Regions from separate parts of the Vreelandella sp. 162(4c) genome, predicted to be linked through region 1. Evidence: predicted binding sites of a transcription regulator. Region 1 holds the regulator's gene; each other region holds the start of a gene.
The links. Region 1 encodes sigma-54, which starts transcription at its own class of promoters, with help from an activator protein. Its sites were predicted from a motif close to TGGCACNNNNNTTGCTNT; they were not measured.
Positions count from the first base shown of each region.

Region 1 (4,292 bases):
CCAAGCCGAACTGACCCAGCAAGAGGACACCTTTAGTGGCGGTCGCCTTGAGTATTTTATTGACCGAGAAGTGATTCAAGCGCGCTCTGACGTTGATGGCAGCGAGCCCCAGCGCATACGCATGACCCTTCAGCCTGAACAATAGGGAGCCTAGCTGTGGCCACTGCAGACACTGCGCCGATCAAAACCCTTTATGCCCACCACCTGGCTAAAAGCTACAAACGCCGCCGAGTGGTCAAAGACATCAATCTGGAGATATCCCAAGGCAGTGTCGTTGGCCTTTTGGGCCCCAACGGCGCGGGCAAAACCACCTCATTTTATATGATTGTTGGGCTGGTCAAATCCGACGCTGGCAAGGTGGGTATCGACGATGTGGATTTAACGCGCGCCCCCATGCACGAGCGCGCAGCCGCGGGGATTGGCTATCTACCTCAAGAGGCGTCTATTTTCCGCAAACTCTCGGTTGCCGAGAATATTATGGCGATACTCGAGACCCGCAAAGAGCTTAACCGCAGCGACCGCGAACAGCGCCTGGAAGCGCTACTCGAAGACTTCCATATCACCCATATTCGCGACAACCTGGGCATGAGCCTTTCGGGCGGCGAGCGCAGGCGTGTAGAAATAGCCCGCTCGCTAGCCACAGAGCCCGCTTTTATTCTGCTCGATGAGCCTTTTGCGGGCGTTGACCCCATCTCGGTAGGTGAGATTAAAACCATCATTCGTGCACTGAAACAGCGCCATATCGGCGTGCTGATCACCGATCACAACGTGCGTGAAACACTAGACATTTGCGATACCGCCTATATCGTCGGCGATGGGCAAATCATCGCCAGTGGCTCGCCCGCCTCGATTCTCACCAACCAAAAAGTAAGGGATGTGTATTTGGGCGCCGATTTTCGCCTGTAATGTTTTTGCCTTAATTGCCCCTAAATAGCGCTTTAAAACAACTTTACGACCAATGGCATGCTTATTGCACTTGCGCCAAGCACTCACTCGCACTAGGGTGGAGCATTCTGATTAACGAGTGGTTCTCAGATGGTCATGAAAGCTTCTCTCCAACTGCGTATCGGCACACAGCTGACCATGACGCCCCAGTTGCAGCAGGCCATTGCGCTGCTGCAACTCTCTACGCTGGATCTTCGTCAAGAAATTCAGCAGGCCCTCGATGCCAATCCCATGCTGGAGCAGGAAGATGAATTTAGTGAACAGGCTGTCAGCGAGCCTAAGGAAGAAGAGTGGTCAGAGAGCATCCCTACTGAGCTCTCGGTAGATAGCGACTGGTCAGATACCTATCAAGATATGGGAAGCCAGGGGGGCAGCAGCAGCGAAGGCCCCGACTTTGAGCGCCAGGCAGCCGGGCAGAGCCTTCATGGCCACCTGCTGTGGCAACTCGCCATGACCGATTTTAGCGCTCGCGAGCAGCTTGTCGCGGAAAGTTTAATCGACGCGCTAGACGCCAACGGCTACCTGACCCAGCCGCTCAACGACATCCGTGAAGGGCTTCGTGCCCAGGGCATTGACGGGCTAAGCCAGCGCGAAGTGGAAACCATTCTACTCAAGCTCCAGCAGTTTGAGCCGACCGGCATATTTGCCCGTGACTTGCGTGAATGCTTGATGCTGCAGCTCGCCGCTCTCCCCGATGATACGCCACTGCTGGTTCCCGCCCGCCGCTTGGTGCGGCAGTTTCTCGAAGCGCTTGGCAAAGACGATATGCGTCTGCTGAAACGCCGTCTAGGGCTCGACGACGAACAGCTGGCCGATGTCATCCTGCTTATTCGCAGCCTAGACCCACGCCCAGGCAGCGCCTACGGCGACACCGATGACAGCTATGTCACCCCCGATCTAGTCGTCCGCCACGATAATGAAGGCTGGCATTTAGAGCTCAACCCCGAGGCCCTGCCACGGCTGCGCATTCAGCCCGACTACGCCAGCTTGATTAAGCGTGCGGATAAAAGCGATGACAACCAGTTTCTCAAAGAGCACTTGCAGGAAGCGCGCTGGTTGATCAAGAGCCTCTCTAGCCGAAACGATACGCTGCTGCGTGTTGGTCGCGAAATCATTACCCGCCAGATTGGCTTTTTAGAGCACGGCGAAGAAGCCATGAAACCACTGATACTGGCCGACATTGCCGAAGCCGTGGAGATGCACGAGTCGACTATTTCACGGGTAACGACGCAAAAATATATCCATACACCCCGTGGTGTGTTTGAACTCAAATACTTTTTCTCAAGCCAGGTGAGCGGTCAAGATGGCGACAGCCACTCCAGCACCGCCATCCGTGCACGACTCAAGAAACTGATTCAAGAGGAGCCGCCCGGCAAGCCGCTTTCAGACAGCCGCTTAGTGACGCTATTAGGCGAAGGAGGGATTCAAGTGGCGCGTCGTACGGTGGCGAAATACCGTGAAGCCATGGGCATTCCCTCTTCCAGTGAACGGCGTCGTTTGCGCTAACTTCGTTAACGTTTCAGGGAAACTCTCGACAAGGGCTTTGCAACGCGGCAAAAAGGGTTACAATCGAAGTACAGTCCGATGGATAAGGAGCACGTCAATGCAAGTAAATATCACTGGTCATCACGTAGAACTGACTGACGCCTTGCGTGACTATGTCAACGAAAAGCTTGAGCGTGTAGAGCGCCATTACGACAATATAACTACGGTGCAAGTCACCTTATCAGTGGAGAAAGAGCGCCAGCAGGCCGCCTGTACGCTGCACGCCGCAGGTGCTGACTTACATGCGGAAGCCCTAGACAGTGATATGTACGCCGCTATCGACGCACTAGCGGACAAAATCGACCGTCAACTCGTTAAACACAAGGAAAAAGCACAAGCTCGCGCCCAAGGCGCCGGTGTGCGTTAATTCAATGACGTTGGAAACCATACTCCCCCCGGAACGCGTTCTGTTCGACGTCCCCGGGGGCAGCAAAAAAAGGGTGCTGGAGTTTTACAGCACCTTTATCGCCCAAAATATCCCCAGCCTGGACAGCCAAGAAGTGTTTAGCCGTTTAATCGGCCGCGAGCGCTTAGGTAGTACGGGTATTGGTAACGGCGTGGCTATTCCTCATGCGCGTAGCCCCCACTGCAACGCCCCTATCGCTGGATTTTTGAAACTGGCTGAAGCGATCGATTTTGACGCTATCGACGGCGACCCGGTAGATCTGGTGTTTGTCCTGTTGGTACCCGAAGAGGCAGATGACACGCATCTCTCACTACTGGGTCAGGTAGCGACCATCATGAATGATGCGGACACGCGCCAGCAACTGCGTAAAGCAGCCAGCCAGCGCGAACTGCTTGAGCTGATTACCGCCAAAATTCGCGAGCAATCAGCGGCCTAAGGGTCTGAAACCCTGTTCAGGGCAGATCACAGCAGGTTATCCGCTCACCACCCTCAACGCAGCTTGATCAAAGCAAAGAGAGACTCTATGCAACTGGTGATCATTAGCGGCCGCTCCGGGTCAGGTAAATCTATCGCCTTGCAAGCGCTGGAAGATCTTGGCTACTACGCGATTGATAACCTCCCAGCTATGTTGCTGGGGTCGTTGGTGGATGAACTGCGTGACCAGGGCGACCGAGCACATTTAGCGGTGAGTATTGATGCCCGCAATTTGCCGGGAGCTCTGGAGCGCCTGCCCTCTTTATTAGACGAGTTGCGCCAGCGTAAAATCGACTTCCAAGTTATTTACCTGACCACCGATGCTCGCATACTGCTTGAGCGTTACTCAGCAACGCGTCGCCGTCATCCGCTGACCCGCGATAGCGAAATGACGCTGGAAGAGGCGATCAATAAAGAAGAGACGACGCTAGAGGATATTCGCGATCTGGCCGATCTATTGATCGATACATCACGATTATCGGTGCACGATTTACGCCGTCGCATTACCGACCAAGTAGCCCATCAGCGGCGCGACAAGCTGACGCTAACGCTGGAATCGTTTGGGTATAAACGCGGCGTACCGTTAGACGCCGACCTGGTCTTCGATGTGCGCTGCCTGCCAAATCCGTACTGGGATCCAACGCTGCGCCAGTTCACTGGCCGCGACGCGGAAATCGTGGCTTTTTTGAACAGCTATCCGATTGTTGATGCCATGAGCGACGACATCTTGGCCTGGCTAGAGCGTTGGCTACCCGCTTACCAGAATAGCCAACGTAGCTACATGACTATCGCGATTGGCTGTACTGGTGGCCAGCACCGCTCGGTCTATATGGCCGAGAAGTTAGCGGAAAAATTGACTCCTAGCATGGGCGAAGTTCAACTTCGCCACCGCGAACTGGGTCTGCACTACACCATAAGCGAA
Region 1 covers NZ_CM176981.1:480,859-485,150, forward strand. The annotation lists gene lptA (lipopolysaccharide transport periplasmic protein LptA) at 1-145, shown strand, start outside; gene lptB (LPS export ABC transporter ATP-binding protein) at 157-906, shown strand; gene AC4EYZ_RS02215 (RNA polymerase factor sigma-54) at 1,036-2,451, shown strand; gene hpf (ribosome hibernation-promoting factor, HPF/YfiA family) at 2,549-2,857, shown strand; gene AC4EYZ_RS02225 (PTS sugar transporter subunit IIA) at 2,862-3,332, shown strand; gene rapZ (RNase adapter RapZ) at 3,420-4,292, shown strand, end outside.

Region 2 (4,292 bases), 310 kb from region 1:
ACCAACGCCAAATGGTGAGCGCCCTGGATACGATCACGGAACACGTGCAGCTCAAGCTCGCCATGGGAGGTCATGACCGTTGACGCTTCCAGATGATCGATGGTCTGTTCGTTAACGATACGGTAGTGAATCAGATCCGCGATGGTACCGATCTTAATACCGTGCTCCTGGGCGAAGGCTTCAAGCTCGGGGCGGCGCGCCATGCTGCCATCATCATTCATAATCTCGCAGATTACACCGCTAGGGTCACAGCCCGCCAGTGCCGCCAAATCACACGAAGCTTCCGTATGCCCGGCACGGCGCAGCACGCCGCCCGGCTCGGCCATCAGCGGAAAGATATGGCCTGGCTGAACGATATCAGAGGGCTTTGCATTGGGTGCCACCGCGGCTTGCACGGTACGCGCACGATCTGCAGCTGAAATACCCGTCGTGACGCCTTCGGTTGCCTCAATGGAGAGAGTAAACTTGGTGCCAAAACCGGAACCGTTATCACGCACCATTAGCGGCAGATTAAGCTGCTCACAGCGGGCGCGAGTCATCGGCATGCAGATCAAGCCGCGGGCGAAACGGGCCATAAAGTTGATATGCTCGGCCTGCACTTTTTCGGCGGCCATGATGATATCACCTTCATTTTCGCGATCCTCATCGTCCATGAGAATCACCATTTTGCCCTGGCGGATATCGTCCACCAGCTCGGCGATAGGGGCTAAGCCTCTAGAGGAGGGGTGCGCCATGGAATCTCCAATAAGTGTTGTCACGATAGCTTGTCAGGATAGGTTATCGAGAAAGAGTGTCGCGAGAGTGAGTCACGATTTTGCGCGTCAGGGTACCTTGCTCTCGCAAAATTCGCCAGATGCGCTAGTCGCTAGAGGGGATGCAATAATGCGCCAATCGCGCCCTACTGCTCGCATATCGTGAATGGTTAACCGCCGCTGATCGGCCATACGTGAGAGCCCTGGCAACGCAAAAAGGGGCCGCGCTTCGCCGCCTAACAGTGTGGGGGCAACAAACAGCTGTAGCTCATCGACCAACGCCGCATCGAGCATAGCGCCCGCCAATGTCGCTCCGGTTTCCACCAGCAGTTCATTAACCTGTTCATTTTCGGCTAACCACTGCAGCATTGCCACTAAATCGATACGGCCATCGCTACCGGCGGGCAACACCTGTACTTCAGCGCCCGCCTGAGTTAACCGTTCCCGCTTCTCTTCCAAGTGGTCTGATGTGGTGATCACTAGCGTACGCCCAGGCTCGCTTAAACAGGCTGCCGCCAGAGGTAGGCGCAAGTGGGTATCTAAAATCACCCGCAGGGGCTGGCGGTGAACCACTTGGTCTGCGTTGTTCAGCTGTAACTGCTCTGCTCGTAACGTCAGCCGAGAGTCGTCCATAATGAGCGACTCAACGCCGCTTAATATCGCGCTGGAGCGTGCCCGTAGCCGCTGCACCTGGGTGCGTGCTTCAGGCCCGGTGATCCACTGAGACTCCCCCGACCCCATGGCGGTACGACCATCTAGACTCATCGCCATTTTCAGGCGCACAAAGGGACGCTGCTGGGTCATGCGAGCAATAAAGCCGGGATTCAGAGCGCGCGCGTCACTCTCTAATAACCCCACCGCCACCTCAACACCCGCCTCTTCAAGCAGACGAATACCGCGGCCACTCACCTGCGGGTTCGGATCCACCATGGCAACCACTACCCGCGACACCTTCGCTTCCTGGAGCGCCACCGCGCAGGGGCCAGTGCGGCCGGTGTGGGAACAAGGCTCCAGGGTGACGTACGCGGTCGCGCCCAGGGCTTGCTCACCAGCATCATTCAACGCGTGAATTTCGGCGTGGGGTTCACCGGCACACAGGTGAAAGCCTTCACCGACAATCTGCTCGTCACGCACAATCACACAGCCGACCCGCGGGTTGGGATCCGTGGTGTATAAGCCTTTTTGCGCCAGTTGCAGCGCCCGCGCCATATAGCGGTGGTCGGCTTGGCTAAAGACAGCACTCATTTTGACGACTCGCTGCCATGGCCCAGTCGGGAAGAGGGCTCTTGGGACAGCCGGTCAATCTCAGCGCGAAATTCATCCAGATCCTGGAACTTGCGATATACCGAAGCAAAGCGGATATAGGCTACGTGATCGAGGGTTTTAAGCGCTTGCATGACCGACTCGCCAATATCACGGGCGTTGATTTCGCGATCGCCCCGGGCACGTAAGGTTTGGCGGATGCGCTCTACCGCCGCTTCAATGGCTTCTGCACTGACCGGACGCTTTTCCAGCGCACGCAACATACCTGCCCGCAGTTTGGCTTCATTAAAGCTCTCGCGGGAGCCGTCGGACTTCACCACCCGCGGCATTACCAATTCTGCGGTTTCGTAGGTGGTAAAGCGCTCTTGGCAGCTCGCACACTGGCGTCGACGGCGTACCTGATCACCATCCGCTACCAGGCGCGAATCAGTCACTCGAGTATCGTTTGCACCACAAAAAGGGCAATGCATGGCGGTCAACCTGTTGTCAGCTCGTGTCGGCGTACCGCACGAGTTAGCGTGTTATAACCTGTCAATGTGTGTGCTATTAATAGCGTTTTAGCAGTAGTAACTGCCACAAGCTAATGTATCTTAGCGTTTAAACGCGGTATCAACCTCGTATTGTAACGATTTGGCACACAAGCTGCAGCGTTTGTGGCAGATTGTTTATCAGGAGCTACCCATGCCCCCCTTTGAGCAGACCGTTAACGACTACCTCAGCCACCTTTATGGCCCCAGGGCGGGGGAAGTGCAGCGCCGTTTAAACCAGCGTCTAGCGCATTTTCAGTCGCTTGCCCCATTTTCATCCAGCTCCGGTAGAACCAGCACTAAAAACGCACCCTCTTGGAGCGAAAAAGATCAGTGGGTGATCAGCTACGGTGACTCGATTATTGAAGATAGTGTGCCGCCGTTGGCAGTGCTTAGCGATTTTCTTCAAGCGCGGTTGGGCGATCGCATCAGCGGTGTACATGTACTGCCCTTCTTTCCCTGGAGCAGCGACGACGGCTTTTCGGTGATCCACTACCGGGAAGTGAACCCCGATCTTGGTGATTGGTCGCACATCCGCGAACTCGCCAGCCATTACGACTTAATGGCCGACCTGGTGCTCAATCACGTCTCACGGGAGTCTCTCTGGTTTGTGGATTACCTGAGCGGCAGCCTGCCCGGCCGCGACTACTTTATCGAAGTCGATCCAGAGACCGATGTCTCCCAGGTGGTGCGCCCACGCAGCAGCCCGCTGCTGGTGCCCATTTCCACCCGGCGTGGCACCCGCTACCTGTGGGCGACGTTCTCCGAAGACCAGCTTGACCTGAACTTTGAAAATCCGGATGTGCTGCTGGAGTTCGTGGGTATTTTGCTGTTCTACCTGGAGCAAGGAACGCGGATTGTACGTTTGGATGCGGTGGCCTTTCTGTGGAAGCGGCTGGGTACTGCCTGCATTCACCTGCCGGAAACCCACACTGTGGTGCGGCTGCTACGAGCGATTGTGGATCACGTGGCCCCAGGTACCCTGTTAATCACCGAAACCAATGTGCCCCACCAGGAAAATATCAGTTATTTTGGCTTGGATCGGTTGCCAGCGGGGGACCCCGACGAAGCCCATATGGTGTATCAGTTTGCCCTCCCCCCGCTGCTATTGCACACCCTCACCCGGGGCGAAGCGAGCACCTTACAAACCTGGCTTGCCAGCCTTCCGGTACTGCCCGACCAATGCACCTACCTCAACTTTACGGCCAGCCACGACGGCATTGGCGTTCGCCCCTTGGAAGGTTTATTGCCCGATCACGAGCGGGATGCGCTGCTGGAGCTGATGCACCGTTTCGGAGGCTTTGTCAGCATGCGTAGCAACCCCGATGGAAGCGATACGCCCTATGAGATCAATATCACCTGGTTTGAAGCCATGCGCGGCACCCGCCGCGGCCCCGACCCGTGGCAGGTAGCGCGTTTTCTATGCAGCCAAGCAATTATGCTGAGTTTGCAAGGTATCCCCGCGCTGTATATTCACACCCTAACTGGCACACTCAATGACGTGGAAGGCGTTGAGCGCAGTGGGCGGCTACGTTCGATCAACCGCCGGCGCTGGCAGCGTAGCGAGCTAGACCTGCTGTTAGATAGCCCTTCAACGCCCACCCACGATGTTTTTCACGCCTTAAACCGGCTATTAGACCAGCGCCGTCAAGAGCCCTGCTTTCACCCCAATGCCGCCCAGCGGGCGTTAGTCTCGGCACCGGAACTGCTGGCGGTAGAGCGCGGCCCACTGCACGATGGCCGCCGATTA
Region 2 covers NZ_CM176981.1:789,239-793,530, forward strand. The annotation lists gene ribBA (bifunctional 3,4-dihydroxy-2-butanone-4-phosphate synthase/GTP cyclohydrolase II) at 1-734, opposite strand, end outside; gene ribD (bifunctional diaminohydroxyphosphoribosylaminopyrimidine deaminase/5-amino-6-(5-phosphoribosylamino)uracil reductase RibD) at 822-1,997, opposite strand; gene nrdR (transcriptional regulator NrdR) at 1,994-2,485, opposite strand; gene AC4EYZ_RS03560 (sugar phosphorylase) at 2,697-4,292, shown strand, end outside.
Region 2: a site for sigma-54 is predicted at 2,647-2,664, ahead of AC4EYZ_RS03560 (sugar phosphorylase). Genes of this name have one in related genera too.

Region 3 (4,292 bases), 540 kb from region 1:
TGCTGCGCACATGGTCTTTAAATTTTAACGCCAATTGGCGCAGCAGCTCATCTCCAGCGAGATGGCCGCAGGTGTCATTGACGATTTTGAACTGATCGAGATCCAGGTAACACAGCACATGGTGGCCATCGTCGCGATTAAGTAGCGCAGTCAGTGCTGATTCGAAGGCGCGGCGGTTGAGCAGGTCGGTCAGGTTGTCATGGCTGACCTGATAGCTCAGCTGTTCGGTCAACTGGCGAGTGAGGCTAACATCCTGAAAAACGACCACTGCACCTAAGGTAATGCCGCTGCGCGAACGTATTGGTGAAGCGCTGTGTTGGATGGGGGTATGCGAGTGATCACGACTGACCAGTAGGCAGTGCTCGGTGGAGTGCACCGGAGTTAGTTGAGTGAGCACTTGCCGGGCCGGGTTGTTTAGCGGTTGGCCACTGGCTTCATCGAGTAGTTGATACACCACGTAAATGGGTTTATCCATGGCCTCTTCGAGTGTCCATCCGGTCAAGCGCTTAGCTTCCGCATTGATAAACGTTACGTTGCCACTAGCGTCGCAGGTAATAACGCCATCACCGATCGATGCCAGGGTAGTACGGGCAAGGTCGCGTTCGCGGTTTAACTGCTCCTGCAGCTGTTTGCGCTCGGTAATATCGCGCACCATCCCTGAGCGCTCTGACGCGGAACCGCTGGCTCCTTCGCTGACTTGTATTTCCAGGTGGCGCACCTGCATATCTGCGCAGCGGCGTTTAATTTCATGGCGTGCTCCGGGGCTGAGGGAGCGGGTTGGCAATAGCTGCGAGACAGGTTGGCCAATAATCTGTTTGGCGTCGACCTCGAAGAGTTGCTCCGCTCCAGGGTTAAGGCTGGTCAGGGTGCCGTCTGCCTGCCAGGTAATCACGCCATCGCGGAGATTGCGAAGCATCACGCGGGTATGTCCAACGGCGCTTTCAAGGGCAGCGGTTACGCGATTATAGCTCGCCGCTATTTCGCCCACTTCGGTAAACGGGTCGGCGTCAATTCGCTGGCGCATATCACCCTGCTGTTCATGCTGGCGCATATGCTCAAGCAGTTGGTTCAACTCATTTTTGGCGCCATGCTCGGCGAGATTGAGGCCCATCTTTTCTGCTTCAGGTGAGACGCGTATGGGCAGGAAGCGCCGGGTAATGCGGAACAGTAGCCAGGCGCTGCCAAAGCTCCAAACGCCGCACACCACAACACCGATCAACTGAACGCCAAACTGAGCGGATCGCGACAAGCCACTATCCATCAGTGTTAAGTCAGCGACCCAGGGCAGTGCTAGCGTACCCCATACGCCCGCGACGAGGTGCGAGGGTATGGCGCTGACTGCATCATCAATATGTTTGCTTATCAGCCATTCGCTGGTCAGTACCATCAGTACGCCACTAACCGCACCCAGCCCAAATGCCGCCGATAAGGAGATCACATGAGCGCTGGCGGTGACGGCGACCAAGCCCGCAATGGCGCCATTAATCGCATACATAACGTCGGCGTAGCGCCGAGTGCGTAGCCCCATCAGCATGCCCGAAAGGATGCCGCCGACGGCGCCCAAAACAGTATTGGCTATTATGCTGGGTATTTGCTCGGTAACGGCCAGGGTGCTACCGCCGTTAAAGCCAAACCAGCCTAAGATCATAAACAGTGCGCCTAACATGGCGAGGGGTAAGTTGCCTGAAGGGAAGGCAGTAGGTGGTTTACCGTGGCTGAAGCGTCCGCTGCGTGGCCCAATACACAGTACCGCTGCCAGGGCGACCCAACCGCCTACGCTATGTACGACCGTGGAGCCCGCAAAGTCGACAAACCCTAGCGCCCCTAACCAGCCTTCCGCGCCATCCAAAAGCCCGCCCCATGCCCAATGCCCAAAAACCGGATAGATAACCAAGGCTATCCAGAGGGCCGTCCAGGTATAGGCTAAAAAGGGCATACGTTCTGCCACTGCGCCCGACACAATGGTAGCGGCGGTGGCGCAGAACATTGCTTGGAAAATAAAAACGGTAATCACCCAGTGGCTGGAGGCTTCTAATTGCCAACCAAACAGCGTTGTGCCGATTAAGCCGTGGTGAGAGTCGCCAAACATGAGACCAAAACCGACTAACCAAAAAATACTGACGGCAATGGCAAAGTCCGCTACGTTTTTCATAGCGACGTTGATAGCATTCTTGGTGCGCGTAGTGCCCGCTTCCAGGCAGAGAAAGCCAGCTTGCATCACAAATACCAGAGCAGCGGCCCAGAGCACCCAGAGCATATCGAGCAACGAGCTGTCCAAATTTAGCGTGGCAGGCATGGTGTTTTCCTTAGTATCTTTTGGTGCAAGTGCGCTTCTTTTTGGTGCTTTGTTTGTTTTAAGCGGAAGGAGGGGGAACCGTTGCACCGGTGCTAACTGACTGCTATTCAGGTTTCCTAATAGAAACTAAGCAATTGTTATGCCGCTAATAGTGAAGTCATCCTTTTTAACGCTAATGACAGCATTAATTACTGATTTTTAGAAATAAAATAGCGTTTTCTACTGTGTTAATGCGCATTGATTGGTGATATTTTTCAATTAGTTATAGATCTTCAATTGTGGTTCATAAACGCTGAAAAGGGAGTGCATCAAGATGGCGCGTCAAACGGTAGTTTTGGGAGCAGGCATGGTCGGTGTCAGCATTGCCTGGCATCTGCGCCAGCGTGGGCATGAGGTGACCCTGGTAGATCGCCTTCAGCCTGGCCGCGAAACCTCGTTTGGCAATGCGGGTATCATTCAGCGGGAAGCGGTAAGGCCTTACCCTTTTCCCCGCGACGTTAAAACGCTCCTCAGCGTTTTACCTAACCGTCGGGTAGATATTCGTTACCGCCCCGCGGGTATGGTCAACGCCGCCTCCCCGCTATTGCGCTACTGGATGAACTCAGCGCCGAAGACTTACCAGAAAATCGTGCCGGAATACGCCTCACTGATTCAGCTTTCGCTAAAAACCCACGGCCCGATGATTGAAGCCGCAGGCGCTGAGCACTTGGTGCGCAGGCAGGGGTGGCTTGAGCTATATCGCACGCCTGAAAAACTTGCTGCGCGGATAACCGAGGCCGAAGAAGCACGGCGCCTTTATGGCGTGCAGTTTGAGCAACTGGATAAGGCGGCTCTTGCGCAGAAAGAGCCCTCTTTGAGTGACACCATTATCGGCGCAATTCACTGGCTTGATCCCTGGACGGTTGCTGATCCAGGTGAGTTGGTCGCGGCTTACGCCCAAGCGTTTAGTAATGATGGCGGGCGTATTTTGCAGTCGGATATCAAGTCGGTTCAGCAAATGGGTGATCGCTGGCAGGTCAATACCGCTGCTGAAGCGTTAGAAGTAGATGACGTCGTCGTGGCGCTAGGGCCCTGGGCGGGAAGCTGGCTAAAAGAATTGGGCTACCACTTTCCTACCTTTGTAAAACGTGGCTACCACATGCACTACGCGCCTCAAGCGCCAGCCAAGCTAAATTTCTGGGTTATGGATGCCGAGGTGGGCTACCTGCTGGCGCCGATGAACGCAGGGGTTCGCTTGACTACCGGCGCTGAGCTGGATCGCTTGGATGCGCCTGCTGATGTCAATCAACTGGGCGCCGCCGAGAAAGTGGCACGCAGCGTGTTCCCCTTGGGCGAGCGACGCGATGACGCCCCTTGGAAAGGCGCGCGCCCCTGTTTGCCCGATATGAAGCCAGTGATTGGGCCTGCGCCAAGGCATCCAGGGTTGTGGCTTGCCTTTGGCCATGGCCATCAGGGGTTCACTCTGGGGCCCGCCACCGGTCATCTAATGGCGGATATGATGGAGGGGCAGCCCACGGCCATCGATATGGCACCATTTCGTGCTGATAGGTTCTAACTAGCGCTTTATTTATTAATGATCAGGCGAGTTAGGCCGATAGTAATAGACGCTAGCACCAGTAATAGAGACGGTATCTTTGCGCGTGATCTAATGCTTTGCTAGTTTATAAGTACATTTGCACACCATGAGGTGGATATATGGATGTAGGCATCAGCAGTTCAGTCAGTGCATCGCTGTATATGAATCAGGCGCAAACCGCCGAACAGGCTCAAATGCAGGTTTTCAAAGAAGCTTTGGATACGCAAGCTGATCAAGTAACTGAAATAATGGCCTCTGCCGATACTGGCGCGCAGCCAGATCTAGCTAAAGAGGGCACCCTAGGTACGCAGGTAAATACCTTCGCCTAGCCCCCGGCTTTGGTGGTGGTTAACATCGGCCTTGTGCCACTTTGTAAGATTAAAACGCTGACTTGTTCAGCGTTTTTTTTGGCCTTTTTCA
Region 3 covers NZ_CM176981.1:5,420,455-5,424,746, reverse strand. The annotation lists gene amt (ammonium transporter) at 1-2,296, opposite strand, end outside; gene AC4EYZ_RS25060 (NAD(P)/FAD-dependent oxidoreductase) at 2,610-3,851, shown strand; gene AC4EYZ_RS25055 (putative motility protein) at 3,992-4,201, shown strand.
Region 3: a site for sigma-54 is predicted at 2,424-2,441, ahead of amt (ammonium transporter). Genes of this name have one in related genera too.

Region 4 (4,292 bases), 2.5 Mb from region 1:
GGCTGTGGGATCACGAAGTCGATGATCGAAGTGGTGCCCCCGGCCAAGGCCGCGGCGGTGCCGGTATAGAAATCTTCGCTGGCCACGGTGCCCATGAACGGCAGTTGCATGTGCGTATGGGGATCGATACCGCCGGGCATCACCAGTTGATCGCTGGCATCGACAATTTCACACCCTTCAGGGACATCTAGATCGGTGCCAATCGCATGGATTTTACCGTCGACACACAGTACGTCTGCGCGGTAGGTATCGGCGTGGGTGACCACGGTGCCGCCCTTGATTAATAAGCTCATCGTTCGCTCCTGTTGTTTTTAAATAGAAAACTTAACCAGCAACCTGTTTTTTACCAGCAGAATCATTCACCGTCGGTCAGGCGGGTATAGGTTTCCGGGCGACGGTCGCGGAAGAACTGCCAGTTGTTGCGTACCTCCCGCACCATGTCCAAATCGATCTCGTGCACCAGCAGCTCGTCTTCTGTTTCGCTGGCCTGAGCTTCGATTTTGCCGCGGGGGTTAACGATATAGCTGGAGCCGTAAAAGTCGCCGATGTTCCACGGCGCCTCGGTTCCAACTCGGTTGATCGCAGCGATAAAGCAGCCATTGGCGGCGGCAGAGGCAGGTTGCTCTAACTCCCACAGGTATTGGGAAAGACCGGCCACGGTGGCGGAAGGGTTGAAAATCACCTCAGCGCCGTTGAGAGCAAGCGCCCGCCAGCCTTCGGGGAAGTGACGGTCGTAGCAGATATACACGCCGATTTTGCCGTAGGCAGTATTGAACACTGGCCAGTTGGATTTTCCCGGCTTGAAGAAGAATTTTTCCCAAAAACCGGCTACTTGGGGAATATGGGTTTTGTGGTACTTGCCTAAGTAACTGCCGTCAGCGTCGAATACCGCTGCGGTGTTGTAGTAAACACCGGTTTCAGTCTCTTCATACACCGGCACGATGATCACCATGCGGTGCTCGGCGGCGAGCTTCTGCATCATCTGGCAGGTAGGGCCTTCCGGTACCCGCTCGGCGGCGGCGTACCACTTGCCGTCCTGGCTGGGGCAAAAGTAGGGCTGGTTAAACACTTCCTGGAAGCAAAGCACCTGCACGCCCTGGTCAGCCGCTTGCTGAATCATTGGCAGATGTGCCTCGTTCATGGCGTCGCGAATAGCTTCTGGTTCAAGATCGGTGCTGGTTTTCAGGCCCATCTGAATCAACCCGATTTTCATATTCTGCATGAGACGCTCCCTCTGATTGTTGATGTGTAGCGTATGTTTGTAGTGTTCTTGAAACTAGTTTTGTAAAGCTGACGAAATAGACAGCTTTTGTTGAAAGTAGCGCTGGGTAGGTGGTTTTAGCAAGTCTTTAAAGGAGATTTGTTAAATCGTCTTTAACTCATTGAGTTTGCTTATTTTTATTGTTCCATTTTGTGATATTCACTTTTTTGGTGAGGTCTTGCACTGTTTTGGATGGTTTTTTTATTCTTTTAAAATCATTGGTTTGGTATATTTATAGCGAGTGTTTTTGGTTTTTTTCTGTTTGAAATTGGTGCAAATATTTTTTTTGATCTAGCTTTGTTTAGTTGGTTTTTGTTTTAGGTGGGGAAAATATAAAGATAACAAGCTAACAATAATAATGTTGTCCAGGAAGGCAGCTTTTTAATCAATGAGTTAATTGACCTGCTTTTTCAAGTAGGCATGCTTATTGCTTGTTTTCTAAAAGCTATGGTTTCTAAGAACGATGGTTTTGAAAAACAATGGTTTCTAAAAGCCATGATTTCTAAGCGCCTTTTTGAAAAGCTCCACTGGCCGTGGGAGCTAGGCAGCGCAATAACGCAATGCTGAGGAGATAAAAAATGACCGAAACAACCTCTCAGATGGTGGATCGAGGTGGGCTGATAGAGCTAGATGTAGGGGACGATGTACGCAGTAGTTCGCGCTTTAATGAGGATATTGCGCCTACCCAGGCCAGCGAGCGCACCTGGAGTAAGTGGAATATTGCGGCACTCTGGGTAGGCATGTCGATCTGCGTGCCCACCTACACCCTAGGCGGGGTATTAACCGCCTACTTCGGGCTGAGCGTGGGGGAGGCGTTGTTTGCCATTTTGTTGGCCAACGTGATCGTGCTGATTCCTCTTACCTTAAACGCCTTTCCCGGTACGAAGTTTGGTATTCCTTTTCCGGTGGTTTTACGCTCTTCGTTCGGTATTTTAGGTTCCAACGTACCCTGTCTGGTGCGCGCCCTGGTCGGCTGCGGCTGGTTTGGTATTCAAACCATGTTTGGCGGTTTGGCCATTCATCTGTTGCTCTCCGAGTTGATTCCCGCTTGGGCTGCGATGGGCGGTGTTGGTGAAGTCATCGGCTTTTTTGTCTTTGGTGCGATGAATCTCTATGTGGTGATTCGTGGTGCAGAGTCGATTAAATGGTTGGAAACCTTCGCCGCACCGCTGCTGTTAGCCGTTGGTGTTGGGCTGATGATATGGGCGTGGCCAAATATGTCGATGTCCGAACTACTGGCACAGCCGCCGTCGCGGCCTGAAGGGGCATCGGTATACGGCTACTTCTTCGCGGGCTTAACCGCCATGGTGGGTTTTTGGGCCACGCTGTCGCTGAATATTCCCGATTTCAGTCGCTTTGCCAAAAGCCAAAAAGATCAGATCGTTGGTCAGGTGATTGGGCTGCCGCTAACGATGTTTTTCTTTGCCGCACTCGGTGTCGTGTTAACCGCTGCTTCCGAAACGCTGGTAGGGGAAACCGTTGCCGACCCGGTACGTTTGATTGGCTATATCGACAGCCCCTTCTGGGTGGTACTGGCGATGCTGTTGATCATTATCGCCACGATCTCTACCAATACGGCTTCTAACATCGTGTCGCCTACCAACGATTTTCAGAACATTGCGCCCAAATTGATTAACCAGACGCGCGGCGTGCTGATGACTGGCGCGGTGGGCGTGTTGTTGATGGGCTACGATCTGCTGCAAAAAGCGGGCGTTATTCCGCCAGGGGTTTCTCTGGAGCAGATGTACTCCAACTGGCTGCTGGGTTACTCCAGCCTGCTGGGGCCCATCGCGGGCATCATGGCGGTGGACTACTTCCTGATCAAAAAGCAGCGTTTGGATGTGCCCAGCCTGTATATGGATAACCATGCTTATCCTGCGGTGAACATCGCGGGTTTTATCGCCTTTGGCGTGCCGGTGGCGCTTACGTTGCTATCGCTGTTAACTGGCACCATGAATTGGTTCTACGACTACGGCTGGTTTACCGGCTCGGCGCTGGGGGCAATTGTTTACTATGTGGCAAGCCAAGTGTTGGCGTCATCGCCCCAGGCGGGGCCAGCGCCGATAATGGCCAATGAGGCAACCGAGCAGCGTTAAACATACTGCCGGGTTTAGCTGCTTTTGATTAAGCGTAGAAACGCATCGACCACTCGGTTGGGGCGGCGGTCGTGGCGGGTGATCAGCACAAAGGGGATGCGGTAGTGCTGCGTGTTGGCATGCAACGCTCGCATCTTGCCCGCTGCCACCCACTGTGCAGCTACGTGTTCAGGCAGAAAGCCGATAAATCGCCCGGTAAGAATCAAAAAAGCGGCGCCTTCTCGGTCGGATGCTGAGGCACGAAGGCTTAGCGCATCATGCGCCTGTCGGGCCTCAACCGGTAGCGGATAGCGGGGCGAAATAGCCGAGTGTTGGGCGATATCAGCACCACTGAGCGTGTCGTCGTCCTCCGTAAACAGCGGATGGCCAGCCGCGCAGTAAAGATACGATGGCTCGTCGTAAAGGTGCCGCGCTTCTAAGCTGGTGGGCAGGTTCACTGCAGGCACTACGCCGACGTGCAAGTGGCCATCCATGACGCCTCTAATGACCGCGTCAGAAGGCTCCATATGAATGTGCAGCGTTACCTCATGCTCCGGCGCGCTAAGCTCTGCCAGGGCGTTGGTCACGTGCATGGCGGGTAGCGTTACCAGGTTGTCGGTGATGCCGATATTCAGCTCGCCTTTGATCGTTTGATGCAGCGCGTTAACGTCGCTTTTAAACGTTTCAAGCGCGGTCAGTAGCGTTAACCCTGCCTGATAAATCTCTTTACCCTCTTCGGTTAAACTAAACCCGCCACGCCCCCGCTGGCAGAGCGAAAACCCCAGCCTCCCCTCCAAGTCGTTCATGTGTTGGCTAATCGCCGAACGACTAATGCCCAGCGTGGTTTCCGCCGCGGTAAAGCCACCGCACTCAACGACCGTCTTAAAAATACGGATTAGGCGTATCTCGTAGTCGCTCATTTGGCCCAGCGATGCCATAACAATTTCCTGGTAGAT
Region 4 covers NZ_CM176981.1:3,443,645-3,447,936, forward strand. The annotation lists gene hydA (dihydropyrimidinase) at 1-293, opposite strand, end outside; gene AC4EYZ_RS15810 (nitrilase-related carbon-nitrogen hydrolase) at 356-1,222, opposite strand; gene AC4EYZ_RS15815 (NCS1 family nucleobase:cation symporter-1) at 1,840-3,357, shown strand; gene AC4EYZ_RS15820 (LysR family transcriptional regulator) at 3,372-4,274, opposite strand.
Region 4: a site for sigma-54 is predicted at 1,678-1,695, ahead of AC4EYZ_RS15815 (NCS1 family nucleobase:cation symporter-1). Genes of this name have one in related genera too.